Regions from separate parts of the Paraburkholderia graminis genome, predicted to be linked through region 1. Evidence: riboswitches for the same ligand, from Rfam matches in the RefSeq annotation. Region 1 holds a riboswitch; the other holds the start of a gene.
What was found. Region 1 has a riboswitch for manganese ahead of CUJ91_RS13750 (TMEM165/GDT1 family protein). Riboswitches for the same ligand answer to the same signal wherever they lie in the genome.

Region 1 (8,358 bases):
AATGCGGCGAAGCCTGGCAGCGCGGGCCAGCGCGACAACTGCGCGGGCGTCGATACGATCACGGCCGCGCCGCATTGCGCGATCTGCGTTTGCAGATGCAGCGGTTCGATGCTGATCTCGCGATCGAATGCGCGGCCGGCGGCAAGCGGCCACATCACGCGAAACAGCAGACCGTAGATATGGTGATGCGGCACGCTCGCGAGCATGGTTGCGTCGCCGACGAGCGCGCCCCACTGCTTCTCGAGCGTGTGCACTTCGGCGTTGAACTGCGCGAGCGTTTTGCGGATCGGCTTCGGACGGCCGCTGCTGCCCGAGGTGTAGAGCGTGAGCGGCGCTTGGGGGTCGATGTTTTTGTCGAGCGCGGACGCGGCTGCCTCGGCTTGCGCATCGGCTTGCACATGCAACTGCAGCGTCGCGTCGGTCAGCACGACGTCGTACGCGTCGGCGAGATCGGCAAGATAGCCGGGCGTCGCGTTCGCCGGAATCACCGGCTCCTTGCCGCACGCGAAGAGCGCGAACAACGCGCACGCGAAATCGAACGGATCGTCGATACACAGTGCATAGCGTTGCGCCGCTTGCGATTGCATCAGCGCAACGAGCGCCGCGACGCGCGCGCGAAACGCGGCGCGATCGAGCAGCGCCGTGCGATCGCGGCAAACGGCAACGCGTGAAGCGGCGGCATCGAGCGGAACGGACAACAGGTCGTGCAACGCGATCATCACGCCGCCTCCGAACGCGCGGCTCGCGGCAGCACGACGAGATAGCGCCACACGACCTCGGCGATCAGCAGCACACCGATCAGCAGATAAGCAATCGCGCCGTTATACAGCGACCAGCTTGCGCGGCTCCAGTAGAGCGCGGTATACGCGGAAAAAGCACCGTTCAGTAGAAAGAACACACACCACACCTGAGTGACGCGCCGCGTGTGGCGCACTGCGCCCGGCGGCAAATCCGGTTTGCCGAGGCGCGCGAATTTTTCGATCATCGACGGACCGCGCACGAGCGTCGCGCCGAACGCGATCAGGAGCCCGAGATTGACGAGCGACGGATAGAGGCGCAACAGCAGCTCGCTGTTGGTGAGCACGATGGCCGCCGACGCGCAGCTCAGCAAGCCGACCACGGTCCAGTCGATGGCGGAAAGACGCCGCAGCGAAGTCGCGACCGGACCGCTGCCTGCCCAGCGCTGCAGCCACAGAATCGCAAACAGCATGCAGCCGACGTAACGCGGCGTGTCCCAACGCCATGCGCACAGAATCAACGCGGGATACGCGAGCTTCACCAGCACTTGCACGACCGCCTTCAGCCAATGGCGTTCAGCCGCGGACGAAGCGCTTGCGGCGGGCTGATCGGCCGCCCGTGTGCGCGAACGCACTGCCGGCATCAGCCTTGAGCCGCCAGCAGCGATTCGACCGCGCCGATCACGTCGCCGACCGTGCGCACCGATTTGAACTCTTCCGGCTTGATGCGGCGCCCGGTCATCTCCTGGAGCTTGATAGCGAGATCGACCGCGTCGATGCTGTCCAGATCGAGGTCTTCGAACAGATGCGCGTCGGGCGTCACGCGCTCGGGCTCGATTGCGAAGTTCTCTTTAAAGATGGCGCGGATGCGTTCAAGAATCTCTGCCTCGGACACGGTCATTCCCCTTTGCTGTTGGTTTCGTTCGCGGCGTGCGCCGCTTCGCGCTGACTTGCCACCAGCGCGGCCAGCGTGCTGATGGAGCGAAAGTGCTCGCGCGTGCGGTCGTCGTTTGCCGCAATGGTCAATTGATATTGTTTGCGCAGCACGATGCCGATTTCCAGTGCGTCGATCGAATCGAGACCGATACCGTCGGTATCGAACAACGGTGCGTCGTCGTCGATATCGGCGGGGCTCAGGTCTTCCAGATCGAGTGCCTCGATCAGAAGCTGCTTAATTTCCAGTTTTAAAGAATCCATAATCGAGCAGGTGCCGGGTAATGTGTGCTTCGACGGCGCTCGTCACGCTGCGCGCAGCGAGAGCCGGTGTTGTGTCGTCTGCCGCGAGCCGCTCGACGCCGAGCGGCTCCAGCACGTTCACGCGCATGCGGAACGCTCGCGCCGGCACGTCGTACCAGCGCATCTGTTTCGTGAACGCGGGCGGATCGCAATCCATCAGCACCGGCACGATCGGCGCGTCCACCTTCAGCGCCATGTGCGCGAAGCCGCGCGAAAACGCATGCAGCCGGTTGCGCGCGGGACTGCGCGTGCCTTCGGGAAAAATGATCATCGTATAGCCTGCCGCGAGCTGCCTTGCGCCTGCTTCGACGAGCTCCGCGGGATCGGCGTTGCTCACGTATTCCGCCGAACGCACGATGCCCCAGAAACACGGGTTGCTCCAATGCGCGTTTTTCACGACGCAGCATGCGTGCGGCGTGAGCGAAAGCAGCACCATCACGTCGAGGTAGGTCGGGTGGTTGGCCACCACGATCGACGGACCGCGCGCGCGCAGCGCCTCGCCGCCCGACACTTCGAGCTTCATCACGCCGATCAGCTGCAACGCGCCGACGAGCGCGCGGAAAAACCAGTGGATGATGCTCGTCACCGCGAACTGCCGCGACGCACGATGCGGCCACAGCCACGCGAGCGGAAACACCAGCACCGAAAACAGCACGCCGCAGATGCCGAACACGACGAAAGCCATGCCCGTGGCGAAGAATCGCCACGTGTAGTCAAGCCGCGCGGTCATGCCACTCCCACTGCCAAAGGACGCCGGCGCCTTGCCAGGCCGCGGGCTCGCCGGTTTCAAGACAATGCAGCAGCGCCTGGCTTTGCGTGGCGAAGCGGGTTGCTGCGGGCTCCGAATCGTGCAGGCGCGGCGACGCGGACTGTGTACAGACCAGATGGCCGAGCGCCGTTTCGTTACTCAAGAGCAGCGCGATCGCGCCGCCCTGCACTTCATCGTCGATCGTTCCGTATGCGGGGTCGGCCGGTTCGTCGGCGTAGACCAGCAGGACCGGTGACGCCAATTGCGTTGCGTGTTGCGCATACGCCTCGAGCAGCGCATAACCGAGCGTTTCCGGGCCCGCCGAAATGGCGCTCGCCGCCGAGCGGTCGCCGCGCGCGATGCCGAACACGCCCGTCATCGCATTGAGCACCGAGAGGCTAAAGGCCGTCGGCGACACCGGCTCGCCGGAACTGATGGCGCGCAGAATCTCCGTGGTGCGGCGCAGTTCGCCGTGCCGCGACGCGAAGACGACGCGCGCCTCGTCGGCCCCGACGCAATCGTGCGCCACCTTCAGCGCGGCTTTCGAGAGCGTGCTGAGACGCCGCCGCACGATCGGTTCGATAAAACCGATGTCGGGTGCGGCGGTGGTGGCAGCAGGCCAGCTAGACCAGCGAGCGACCGGAATGGTCCAGTGCGGATCGGGCATATCGGTGTTCGCGCGTTGAAGCAAGGAGAGGCTGAAGCGCCTGACGGAATACGCAGCCGTCACAGCGTATGCGCGCCGCGCGGACCGGCAATTTCCAGCCGGGGGACAATCCAGACTTCTTTTGTAGGGTTCAGCGAATTAACGGCACTTTGGCCCGATTATTTAGGCCATTGACGATTGGCCGTGTAGTTTGGCTCAGGCTTCCTTAGTCGCCGGAATCATACTGAATATTCTGAATTAAATCAGCCACAAAAGACGTATCCATCTGTATCCGTCTCGCGTTTACGACGCTAATTTGAGTGCTATGGCGATTTGCAGAAATTTCCCATCTGGGCCTGGGAATATCCCTACATCTGTAGGTTTTTGGGAATTCGACTGTCAGACGGTCGCGTTCGCAAAGAGAATCCCGCGAATGCTTTCAATTAACTTTCTGCGACGACTGTTGCAGTCGAATACATGCGATCCGATTTCACGCGAATTCTGCTCCCGGCAGAACGGCCGCGCGGCGACGCCTGCTATAATCCGTCCCTCATTGGGGAGTAGCCGCCCCGCGCCACGTTCGCCCGGCATCTAGCCGGGCTCGCAACAACGTGCGCTCGCGGGGGCGCCTGTCAACAGACTTGGCCGTCATGGCCATGGCAGCCGCAGCCTCTGGCCTGGCGAGACCGATGACCCACACCCCGCCGCAATTGGGCCCGGCGTGTCGTGGGTCGTCGCTCGTTCATTTCCCGGCCCGCGGATTCCAACCCACGTGTTCCACGCTTTCCTCATTTCCACCGGAGCGGTCGCGCTCGCCGAAATCGGCGACAAGACGCAGCTGCTGTCGCTCGTGCTCGCCGCGCGTTATCGCAAGCCGATGCCGATCATCCTCGGCGTGCTGGTCGCGACGCTCGTCAATCACGCGGGCGCGGGCGCGCTCGGCGCGTGGCTCGGCTCGCTGCTCACGCCGGCCATCATGCGCTGGGCGCTGGCCATTTCATTCATCGGCATGGGTTTGTGGATTCTCGTGCCCGACAAGCTCGACGACGAAGAAGCCAACACGAACCGCACGCATCTTGGCGTGTTCGGCGCGACTGTCGTGGCCTTCTTCCTCGCGGAAATGGGCGACAAGACGCAGATCGCGACGGTTGCGCTCGCCGCGCGCTTTCACGACTTCTTCGGCGTGGTGGCGGGCACCACGCTCGGCATGATGATCGCCAACGTCCCGGCGATCCTGCTCGGCGACCGCTTCGCGCACCGTCTGCCGACCGGCATCGTGCACGGCATCGCCGCCGTGCTGTTCGTGGTTCTCGGAACGATGGCGCTGTTCGGCGGCGGGCTCTGACGAAGGTGCGCGATGCCGGCATTTGCCGGATCGCGCTCTTGTCACGCTTTTATCGCGCTTGCGGTTGCGTCGCGGTCATTGCACGGCTTTCGCGCCCGACGCTGCAGCCGGCGACGCGGCGGCAGCCGGCGCCGTCGTTTCGTTGGAAGCACCGGCGCTGTTGCCGAGCGGAATCTTGACGGTGCGCACGACGCCGTTGCCGAGCGGGAAGTCGGCAAGCGCACTGCGCGCCAGATACGGCATGGCTCTCACCAGCGACGACTCGCCGCCCGAGTTGCGCGCGGTCACGTTGTAGACCTCCTTGCCCGTCGCGCGCTCGGTGATCCGCACGCCGAGCAGATGCGTGAAGATCGGATAGCTCTGGTTCACGTAGCCGGCGGGAAACGGACCCCACGGGCCCCACGGATCGTACGGACGGCCCCAGCCCCAGTAAGGCGCCGGCCACGGGTTGTAGTAGACCGGCTCGGCCACCGTCACCATGTCCGAGCGGATTCCATACGAGAGCCCGACGAGATAGCGCGCGTCGTTAGGGTCGACCTGACGGAACGCATGCGTGGCGAGTTCGTTGGCGACGATGCGCTCATAGGTCGTCAGCTCGAGATTGTTCCGCTGGTCGGGCTCGCGTGTGAACGCGTAGGTGCGGGCCGCGTCGCTGCCGCTCCAGTCGGAGAACGCGGTGACCTGCGTGGTCACGTAGGTCGTGCAGCCGGACAGCAGCACGCTCAGTGCCGCGAGCAGCAACATGGCGCGGCGCGTCCAGATATTCGTTGTCATGGTCTACCTCGTGAAGCGTTTCTGTTCGTTCGTCTTTCATTGTACGTATGACCGTCGATCGCGCCGCGCCGTTCCGCGCCCTTCCGCTCCCACGCCGCAGGAGCTTGAGCGTGAGCAAGAGCGGTGCGGGCGTCCGAGCGCGCATCGGCCGAACGGCTATCTGAAAAGCGCGCGCCGCACGATTGCCCGAGGCTTTGTACAATGGCTCGACAAGCCCGGCTCGCGTGTCTTCGTGCGCCGGCCGCTCGAGTCCCATCACTACAGAACGCCATGGCCGATACCGCAACGCCCAATGTGATCCGCCGCGCCGATTATGCGCCGCCCGCTTTTCTGATCGACACCGTCGCGCTCGAGTTCGATCTGCTGCCCGAACGCACGGTCGTGAAGAACACGATGCGCGTGCGCCGCAACCCGGACGCCGCGCGCGCGCCGCATCTCGAACTGATGGGCGAACAACTGGAGTTCGTCGGCGCGACGCTCGACGGTCAGCCGTTCGCCAACGCGCATCCGCACGAGCACGGGCTGGTGCTCGACAACGTGCCCGACAGCTTCGAGCTCACGCTCACCAGCATCTGCAATCCGGCCGCGAATACGACGCTCTCGGGCCTGTATGTGTCGAGCGGAAACTTCTTCACGCAGTGCGAGGCCGAGGGCTTTCGGCGCATCACCTATTTCCTCGACCGGCCGGACGTGATGTCGACCTACACGGTCACGCTGCGAGCCAGCAAGGCCGATTATCCGGTGCTGCTGTCGAACGGCAATCTGCTCGAGGAAGGCGATCTGCCGGACGGCCGTCATTTCGCGCGCTGGGAAGATCCGTTCAGGAAGCCGAGCTATCTGTTCGCGCTTGTCGCCGGCAAGCTCGTTGCGCTCGAAGAGCGTGTGAAAACCGGCTCGGGCAAGGAAAAGCTGCTGCAGGTGTGGGTCGAGCCGCATGATCTCGACAAGACCCGTCACGCGATGGATTCGCTGATCAATTCCATCCGCTGGGACGAACAGCGCTTCGGCCTCGAACTCGATCTCGACCGCTTCATGATCGTCGCGGTGAGCGACTTCAACATGGGCGCGATGGAAAACAAGGGGCTCAATATCTTCAACACGAAGTACGTGCTGGCGAACCCGGAAACGGCGACCGACACGGACTTCGCGAACATCGAGGCGGTCGTCGGCCACGAGTATTTCCATAACTGGACCGGCAACCGCGTAACCTGCCGCGACTGGTTCCAGTTGAGCCTGAAGGAAGGGCTGACCGTGTTCCGCGATCAGGAATTCTCCGCCGACATGGCCGCCGGACTGACCAGCAGCGGCGACGAAGCGGCGCGCGCGACGAAGCGCATCGAAGACGTGCGCGTGCTGCGCCAGATGCAGTTCGCCGAAGACGCCGGCCCGATGGCTCACCCGGTGCGCCCGGAAAGCTACGTCGAGATCAACAACTTCTACACGATGACCGTCTACGAAAAAGGCTCGGAAGTCGTGCGGATGTATCAGACGCTGTTCGGCCGCGACGGTTTTCGCAAGGGCATGGACCTGTACTTCAAGCGTCACGACGGCCAGGCCGTGACGTGCGACGATTTCCGTCATGCGCTCGCCGACGCGAACGGCCGCGACCTCGCGCAGTTCGAGCGCTGGTACAGCCAGGCGGGCACGCCGCGCGTGTCGGTGCGCACCCGTTACGACGCGGCGGCGCGCCGCTACAGCGTGACGCTCACGCAGGGTTATGGCGACGCCGCGCCGGCCGCGCGCGAAACGCAGAAGGGACCACTGCTGATTCCGTTCGCCATCGGCCAGATCGGCAAGGACGGCAACGATCTGCCGCTGCAACTCGAAGGCGAAGCGCGCGCTTCCGACTCGACCACGCGCGTGCTCGAATTGACGCAGACCGAGCAGACGTTCACGTTCGTCAATGTCGAAGACGAGCCGTTGCCGTCGCTGCTGCGTAATTTCTCGGCGCCGGTGATCGTCGAATACGATTATCCGGCCGAACAGCTCGCGTTCCTGCTCGCGCACGACAGCGATCCGTTCAACCGCTGGGAAGCCGGCCAACGCCTTGCCACGCGCGAGTTGCTGACGCTCGCCGGACAGGCGGCGAACGGCGCGCAACTGCAACTCGACGACTCGGTGGTCGCCGCGTTCGCACGCGTGCTCACGGACGAATCGCTGTCGCCGGCGTTCCGCGAACTCGCGCTGATGCTGCCGTCGGAGGCCTATCTGGCCGAGCAGATGACGGAGTCGAATCCGGCGGCCGTGCATGCGGCGCGGCAGTTCGTGCGCAAGCGTCTCGCGAATGCGCTCAAGGGCGAATGGCTGAGCATTTACGAGAAGCATCGCACGGCGGGTCCGTACGAAGCCACGCCGGCCGCGGCCGGACATCGCGCTCTGAAGAATCTCGCGCTCTCGTATCTGACCGAGCTCGACGATCCGGCGGAAGCCGTGCGGCTCGCGTCGGCGCAATACGAGGCCGCGAACAACATGACCGACCGCGCCGCGGCCTTGTCCGCGCTGCTCAACGCCGCAGCGGCCAATGGCGGCAGCGCCGAGGCGCAGCATGCGCTCGACGACTTCTACCGGCGTTTCGAGAAAGAGCCGCTCGTGATCGACAAGTGGTTTGCGTTGCAGGCCACGCAGCGCGGCAGTGCGCAGCGCCCCGTGATCGAAATCGTGCGCAAGCTGATGACGCATCCGGCCTTCAATCTGAAAAATCCGAATCGCGCGCGCTCGCTGATCTTCAGCTTCTGCGCGGCCAACCCGGCGCAGTTCCATGCGCAAGACGGCTCCGGCTACGCGTTCTGGGCCGACCAGGTGATCGCGCTCGACGCAATCAATCCGCAAGTGGCCGCCCGCCTCGCACGCTCGCTCGAATTGTGGCGCCGCT
Region 2 (8,358 bases), 770 kb from region 1:
TGATCACAACGCCCTATTCTTTCGTGGCAACCGCGCATTCGCTGCTCTGGAACGGCATCAAGCCCGTTTTCGTCGACGTCGATCCGCACACGCTGAATATGGATCCGCGAAAGATCGAGGCCGCCATCACGCCGCAGACTACGGCGATCCTGCCGGTGCATTGCTATGGTTATCCTTGCGACACCGAAGCCATTCAGAAGATCGCCGACAACTACAACCTCAAGGTCATCTACGACGCGGCTCACGCATTTGGTGTGCGCACGGGCGGCGGCAGCGTTCTTCGCCACGGCGATCTCTCCGTTCTGAGTTTTCACGCGACGAAGATCTTCAACACATTCGAAGGCGGCGCGATCATTTGCCCGGATGCAAAGACCAAACAGCGGGTCAACCACCTGAAGAACTTCGGCTTCGTCGATGAGACGACGGTGGTCGCGCCCGGCATTAACGGCAAGATGAGCGAAGTCAATGCCGCGTTCGGCCTTCTGCAATTGAAGAATATCGATGAAGCATTAGCCAGTCGACGCGATATCGCTTCCCAGTACTGCGCGCTGCTTTCCGATGTGCCAGGCATCCGTTGCCTGCCGGCCTGCGACAGCCCCATTGCGAATCGCGCTTACTTCCCGATTCTCGTCGAAGACGATTTTCCGTGCAGTCGCGACGCGTTGTTCGAGAGATTGCGTCAGCACAAGATCATCGTGCGCCGCTATTTTTATCCGCTGATCTCGGATTTCCCCATGTATCGCGGTCTCGTCAGCGCCAACCCCGCCAACCTTCCGGTCGCAGCCGATGCGGCGAGGAAAGTGCTGTGTCTGCCGATTTACCCCGGTCTTTCCACTGCGAACGTGGAACGGATCGTCGATATCATCAAGACGTATTAATAGCAGCACGCTCTCTTGTGAACTCCAGATACAAAAGAGCACTCGACGCGTGACACGCGTCGAGTGCTCTTTGTTTGTGTCAGGAAAGAAGCCCGCTAGTAATTACAAGGTCTGCTGAGACTGTTCAGCCACAGTCGCCAGTTCGGCGGCTTTCGCCCGCTGAAGTTCACCGAGTACTTCGAGCGCACGACCCTCGTCCGCCGTGAGATCGACAACGAACGCGTCGTTATTGTCTTTGATCCACTGCAGCGACATGTCCCACCATGCCAGCTCCAGCAAGCGCTCCCGTACTTTTTCCGAAAAACGGAAACGCACCAGCCGCGCCGGCGAGCCCGCATAGATACCATACGGTTCGCTGCGGAAGTTCGGCGGTATCAGCGAGCGCGCACCGATAACGCATCCACTTTCGATGACGCTGCCGCCCAGGAATACAGCCTCGTCGCCGATCCACACATCGTTATGAATAACGGTGTCAGCGTATTGCGGCATCATTGCATTGGTGAGACCGTTGCCGTAGATGCTGAACATGGTCGTCGATATGGTCTTCGTTTCATGCTGGGCGTTCAGAATGAACTTGAGCCCCATACCGCCTGCGACGTTCTTTCCAATCACCAGCTTCTGCGCATGGCCGTCGTATCTGGCGACCGAACCCACGCCGAGAACACTGCATCGGCCGATATGAAACACTCCGTCGGAGGCCTCTTCATCCAGCCAGTTCCTGAAGAACTTGTTAGGGATGGTCGAGAACGCCCCGTCCCGGTAGCCGATCACAATGAAATGCTTCGATAGAGGATGAGTCGGCACGACGCCGATGCTGTCATCCGACGTAACAACGTTCATATAAATCCAGTGCGTGTTGAGGTTTAGTGCACGATGACTTTATTGCCGCATGGAACTGCCGGGCAAGTTGTAGACAGGGTGAACGTGGTGCGGCCTGCATTCACAGATAGCGGGCCCCGGCAACCCTGTCGCGCACCTTCCTGGCGGGACTGCCGTAGACGACCGAATAGGGCTCGACGTCCCTCAAAACGGTGGCTCCCGCGCCAACGATGCTGTGCTCTCCGACGTTGATGCCGTGGCGAAGCACTGCGCCGATGCTAATGGCGGAATACGCACCGATCCGGCAGTTGCCACCCGTTATCGCTCCGGGCGCCAGGCTCGAAAACTCGTCCATCACAGAGTCGTGATCCAGCGACGAGTTCGTGTTCAGAATACAGAACTGGCCTACGCGGCAGTCGGGATTAACGACCGCTCCAGCCATCACCACACTGCCCGCCCCGACCGTTGTGCCGCGACCAATCGTTGCCCGCGGATGAATGGCATTCATGAACTGCAGTTGGGGGCAAAGCGCTCCGACCTTCGCCGCCACTTTCGAGCGGACGACGTTGTCGCCGATTGCGATGATGGTGCCTTGCAGATCGTGTTCAGCCACGAGACGGGGAAGATCGGCTTCGCCGCCTAGCACCGGATAGTCGAGCGTCCGTTCACCCACGTTGCGGTATGCGTCGATTAACCCGGCAATGCTGTGCTTTCCTTCCTGCTCGACAATATCGATGACGACTTTTGCATGGCCGCCCGATCCGACGATGACAATGTGGCTCATACCCGCCTCCGCGGACTTGCTCGACTGGTTCCCTGCCGCTTGATGCATCGACAACATGCGCGAATAATGCGCCGCGCAACGGTGATTTCGTCGGCGGCGCTTGTCGAGACCCATGTCGCAATGGTTTGTGAAATTATGCCGTCGTCCCGCATCGCGCGATTCCGGGAGTTGGCGAGAGAAAAGCCGTTAGATCGATGTATTGGGCGGGAGCATCGCCGCGGCTTGTGATTCGCCGGCGACGTGGCTCGAACGCCTAACGGCTTAGCGTGATCGCCAGATAAGCGGCGTACAGCGCGCCGCAGACCAGCAGCGCCCACACGGGCGCGCCGTGCTCGCGCGCGTTGAGCCGCAGCCAGCCCGCCGCGACCAGCGTGATGACGATGCCCGTCACCACCTCGATGCGCGGCGTCCACGGCGTCAGCAGAATGCCGATAGCCGGCAACAAGGTGCCCTGGAACACCATCGCGCCCGTGATGTTGCCGAACGCCAGAGTGTCCTTGCCGCGGCGAATCCACAGGATGCTGTTGACCTTCTCCGGCAACTCCGTAGCGATCGGAATGATCAGCAGCGACAGCAGCAGCGGCGACACGCCGACCACCGCGGACACGCCCCGCACGCCGTGGATGAAACCCTCCGCGCCCCACACGAGCAACCCAACCGCGATCAGCAGTTGGACGGCGATGGTCGCTAGGTTGGTCGGCACGCCGAGGCGCGCGAGCATCATCTTGCCGGGCGCTTCGGTGCCGTGGCCTGCATCGACCAGATCGTTCGACGCGCGGAAAGTCGCCACGACATACGCGACATACACGCCGACGAGCGCGACGCTGAACAACGCGCGCACGATGCGCTGCTCATGCGGCACATACATGGCCGCGGCGGCCAGCAGGAACGCAAAGAGGAAATAGTTGAGATCGCGAGTGAAGCCCGAACGCTCCGGCGCGACGCGTCCGCCGACGCCGCGCGAGCGCAGCACGGCGAGCGTCATCAGAAAGGTAGACAGCGTGGACAGCATCAGCGGTGCGCCGAGAATCGCGCCCACGCCGATTTCCTCGTTGACGGCACGATCGCTCGTCCCGCCGACAATCGCTATCAGCGGCACGAGCGTCTCGGGCAACGCGGTGCCGACTGCAGCGAACAACGAGCCGGTCACGCCTTCGGATATCTTAAGCCGCTCGCCGAGATGTTCGAGCGCGTTGGTGAAAAGCTCGGCCGCCACGAGGATGACGACCAGCATGATGGCCAATTCGATGAGAAGACCGGTCATGCGCGGCTCCGTGCATCGAAGGGATTGACGTGATCGACGTGGTGGACCGAAAACGTGCGGCGCGGCAGATCGCGCGACAGCAAGTTGAGCAGAAGACGAGGAGATTGAACAGCGCGGGATTTCACAGCGGCTCCGAGGTCGGACGTAAGACGAACCATGACGCACCGCGACCCGTCCGACCAGAACGAAGCAGTGCGCCAATGGTCTCGCCAAACCGACCCGGTCGAACGCGCCATGACCCGCAGGCCAAGTATGTTGACGCGCTCTCCTTCAGGCGATGCCGCGATGCCGCGATGCGTGAAGGAAGGCTACTCCCCAGTGACCCGGGGATTTTAGCGGGAGTGGGCGGAGGCAACAAGCCTTCGCAAAGAAGCTTGTTGACTGTGTTCGCCGTGGGCCGAGCTTTTACTGCGTGCCAAGTGTAGTGTCTATGCAGCTTGCGCAGCGGTCTGTTTTCTTGCCGCGCGCAAGCTCATCGAGTCATTAATTGAAGTGATACTGGACGCCTACCGTGAAGCTATTGTTTGTTCTCTTCGTGCCGTCGTGATGGCTCGAGTCCGTGGTCCATTCGGCGACCGCGCTGACATGCTCCGCGAACTTGTAGTCCACGCCGAGGCCCCAATGGAACCGCGTATCGGGGTCGTCGCCCGTAAAGCCGGCGCGAATGTACGGCATGAACTGGTTAAACGGCATGCCGAATTTGGCGTCGATTCCGGCGTCCTTGAAGGTGGTGGAGCCGTGGTGCAAATCCGCGAAAGCCTCGGCTCCTACCACGAACCGCTGCACGTCGAAGTTGTATCCGGCGGTGAAGCCCGGAAACACCGTGTTATGCGACGCCTTGTTGAATGCGCCCGATGCATCCGAATTATTGACGCCTAGCTTGAAACCAACATAAGGACCGGCGAACTGGCTCACGCCCGCTTGCGGCGCCGCTTGTGCGCAAGGAAGCTGTGAAAGAAGAACCACCGATGCCGCGAGAATTGATCTGGTTATTTTGTGCATGAATTGCAAATAAAGCTCTTAGTCCGGCGAGTGATCTCGCAATGCCTGTCGCACTGGAATGCGAAAGGGTCGGCGTAGGCCGACGCGCAACTATTCCCATATCGATGGGAATTGCATAGGCAGCGCGCGCCGATTCAGCGAATGGATGAGAACGATCTGAAATTTCAGCGAAGATGTGAGGCGGGGGCTAGGAGGCGTGTGGGTGGGGCAGCGCGTCGGGCGAGTTCGAGTTGTTGGCGGTTTGTCGATGGTACTGCGGGACCACGCTTTCGAGCACGACAGCCGGATCTGCTCCGCCTAAGGTCTACGAAACGTCTCTCCACGCACGACCGGAGACTGAGTACGCCAAGGTCCCGTACCCGCTGGGTCCTGTATGATCCTACGCGACTCGCGTGCAACAACCCGGAACCCGGGCGCCCCAGGCAGCCTTCCGATAGCTTGCAAATAGATAGTTGCTCTATTGCTATGTCGAAAATACCGCTGCTACGAACCGCCCTGCCGCCGATCTGAACCAAAGTCGTTTTGATTGCTCCCGGCGTGTGGGAACCCTCGGACCAAGTCCGGGATAATCTAAGCTGGATATCCTGCCGTTGATTTCCCTCAGGTCACTGCACAGCATCGAGGTATAGGTCTCACGGATGCTGAAGTGAAGTCCGCTTGTTGAATGGTAATGGAATGAAACGCATTCTAATAGTAAAAGTCACCTCCTTAGGTGACCTGGTACATGGTCAGCCCGTGGTGGCCGACCTGCATCGCGCCTTTCCTGGCGTCAAGATTGACTGGGCCGCCGATGCGTCCTTCGCCGATGTTCCACGCTGGAATGCGGGCATCGACCGCGTGCTGTGCGCGCCATTGCGGGGCTTCAAGAAAAACCGCTCTGGGGCCGAGCTCAAGGCGATTTTTACATCGATATCTGAACTGCGACGCGAGAAATACGACATCGTTCTCGATCTCCAGGGCGTCTACAAAAGCGCGATAATTTCTTTCCTTGCGCGCTCGCGCCGGCGTCTAGGCTATCGTTCGGCAGACCTCGGCGAGAGCGGCGCCGCCTTTGCTTACACTGGCCGCTTCGCGCCACGTGAAGATCTCAATGCGTGGGACGGCTTGCGCCGCACTGTCGCCGACGCATTCGGCTACGAGGTGAGCGGGGCACCGCGCTTCGACCTGTCAATTCCCAGGTCTGCCGATCCTTCCGTCAAGCCAGAAGAACAGCGGTACGCGATGCTGTTCCATGCCACTTCGAGCGATGTAAAGAAGTGGCCGACGGCTCACTGGGTTGCCATTGGCCGCTCGCTTGTCGAGCGCGGCATTACCCCCCTTCTGCCGTGGGGTTCAGCCCGCGAGGAACAGGAGGCCATCGCAATTGCGAAGGAAGTGAGGGGCTCTCGTATACTGCCGCGGATGTCTATCTTGCAGGTCGCGCAGTACGTCGATGCCGCCACGCTCATCGTCGGGACAGATACCGGCTTCGTGCATCTCGCAAGCGCACTCGGCAAGCCCACGGTCATGATCTTCACTGCAACAGCACGGCGTTATTTTGGCGTCGACGTGCCTGGCGTATCGGTGTCCGTTGGTGACGACGGGCGCCCACCCTCGGTAACGGAAGTCCTGGACGCCATTGCTTCGCTGGAGCCTTTGCCTTGAAGATATTGCTGACCAATTTTCACTATGGGCGCGGCGGAGGTCACGATACGTACATTCTGGCGATTGCCAAGGGGCTTTCCAGGCGGCATCAGATATTTGTGGCTGCGCCCTCGAGTAGCAGGCTATTCGAAAAGGCCAGCAAGCTCGAACACGTGACGACACTGCCGCTTGAATTCCCAGCCAAGCTGAAAGACGCCGGCCGCATGATTTCAGCGTGGCGCGCATTGCGCTCGCTGCTGGAGAAAGAACGCTTTGATGTTGTGCACGTCAACGGCTCCCCAGACCATCGCCTGGTGGTATTCAGCCTGATGTGCTTCAAGGGCCGCAAGCCACGCATTGTATTGACCAAACACAACTCCATCGCCATCAAGAGTGACTTCGTCACGAAGATCAGAGCCCGCGCGACAGATGATGTCATTGCCGTGTCTGATTCGACTGCGAGCCTTGTGCGCGATTCGGTATATCGACACTGCTCGCTTATCACCATCAAGAATGGTGTGGACACCGACGACTTCAAGCCGTCGGACGCGGCCGAGATCGCCTCGGCGCGTAAGTCGCTGCTCGGCGAATCGAAAGCCGACAAACTGGTGCTCGGGACCGTGACAGGCTTCGACTGGTACAAAGGCACCATGGACGTGATCGCCGCAGTGAGCGCGTTGCCGCCATCGCTGCGTGAAAAGATTGCAGTCGTGGTTGTCGGAACGGAGCCGAGCGCAGAGCAGTGGCAGGTTATTGATTCGGTGGGTATGCGCAGCCAGCTCGAAGTCGCGGGTTTCGTGGAAGACGTGAAGCCCTATATCCGGGCGTTCGATATCGGCTTTGTCACGTCATATGCGGTCGAGACTGTGTCGTTTGCCTGCCGCGAGATGATGGCGATGGGCAAGCCTGTGATAGTGTCGAGCTACAGCGGTCTGCCGGAGAACGTTCGTGATGGCGTCGACGGCTGGGTCGTCCCGCCGCACGACCCCGATTCGTTAACTCGGGCGCTTAAAGGAATTCTCGAGCGGGGCGACCGCCTGGCGGACATGGGAAAGATGGCGCGAGCAAAGGCAGTCGACGAGTTTTCTCAAGGGCTGTTCGTCGACAGGACGGAGATGGTCTACCGACTAAGCCAGTCGTAATAGGTCCATTCGCAATGGTCGCTGTCGGCCCGACTTGATGCGATCGGTCAAACGGGCTCCAGCCGCTCTTATCTAATATGCCAAAACAGGTTATTCACATATTCAACGGATTCCAGAATCCGCACGGCGGCAGCGAACAGGAGACGCTCAACCTCGCTCACCTGCTTGGCAAGCAAAGCGAAGTGAGACTGTGGTCGACATCGTCGCGCAGTTCGCCCGAACTGAGGGAAAAGTTCGGAATCACCCCTCTCGGCATTGCACCGAGGCACCGCCCGAACGGAGGCACCTATGTCTTCGTCGGAGCACACTGGCGCAACACGGTATGGCCGTATCTCGCCGCAGTGCCACAACGTCTGATCTACGTGTTCAACACGTTCCATCCGAAGATACTGACGCTGACGTCGAAGCATCCGCCCTTGCTGCGCTGGCCGAAGACGGAGTACGTGTTCATCTCCGAATTCCAGAAAAAGCTGGTAGGCGTGGATGGCGTGGTGCATCCATCACCAATTGACATCGACCTGTTCGCGGCGGTACCTGGCGTGGCACGCAATCGGCCGGTGGTAGGGCGTCTGAGCCGCGACACCAACGACAAGCATAACGAAGAAGACCTGGTGCTGTATCGTGAATGGTCTGCTCAAGGGGTCGGTGTAAGGCTGCAGGGTGCTACTTGTCTGCGCGACGCGCTCGGGGACAACACAGGTATCGAGCTTCTTCCCGAGGGAGCTACGCCAGCCGCGGATTTTCTGCGCTCTCTCGACGTCTTCTATTACCGGACAGGGTCTCACGTCGAAACATTCGGCCGGGTCGTGCTCGAGGCAATGGCCTGCGGCCTTCCGGTGGTATGCC

Region 2: another riboswitch for manganese. It lies ahead of CUJ91_RS17460 (sodium:calcium antiporter); the one in region 1 lies ahead of CUJ91_RS13750 (TMEM165/GDT1 family protein).

The regions. Positions count from the first base shown of each region.
Region 1 covers NZ_CP024934.1:3,093,999-3,102,356, forward strand. The annotation lists gene CUJ91_RS13720 (ApeI family dehydratase) at 1-719, opposite strand, end outside; gene CUJ91_RS13725 (COG4648 family protein) at 719-1,381, opposite strand; gene CUJ91_RS13730 (acyl carrier protein) at 1,381-1,638, opposite strand; gene CUJ91_RS13735 (phosphopantetheine-binding protein) at 1,635-1,934, opposite strand; gene CUJ91_RS13740 (lysophospholipid acyltransferase family protein) at 1,909-2,703, opposite strand; gene CUJ91_RS13745 (beta-ketoacyl synthase chain length factor) at 2,687-3,388, opposite strand; yybP-ykoY riboswitch at 3,911-4,129, shown strand; gene CUJ91_RS13750 (TMEM165/GDT1 family protein) at 4,140-4,712, shown strand; gene CUJ91_RS13755 (DUF4136 domain-containing protein) at 4,788-5,486, opposite strand; gene pepN (aminopeptidase N) at 5,757-8,358, shown strand, end outside.
Region 2 covers NZ_CP024934.1:3,867,566-3,875,923, forward strand. The annotation lists gene CUJ91_RS17445 (DegT/DnrJ/EryC1/StrS family aminotransferase) at 1-878, shown strand, start outside; gene CUJ91_RS17450 (LbetaH domain-containing protein) at 981-1,718, opposite strand; gene CUJ91_RS17455 (acetyltransferase) at 1,819-2,595, opposite strand; gene CUJ91_RS17460 (sodium:calcium antiporter) at 2,735-3,745, opposite strand; yybP-ykoY riboswitch at 3,882-4,074, opposite strand; gene CUJ91_RS17465 (outer membrane protein) at 4,229-4,660, opposite strand; gene waaC (lipopolysaccharide heptosyltransferase I) at 5,423-6,391, shown strand; gene CUJ91_RS17475 (glycosyltransferase family 4 protein) at 6,388-7,512, shown strand; gene CUJ91_RS17480 (glycosyltransferase family 4 protein) at 7,590-8,358, shown strand, end outside.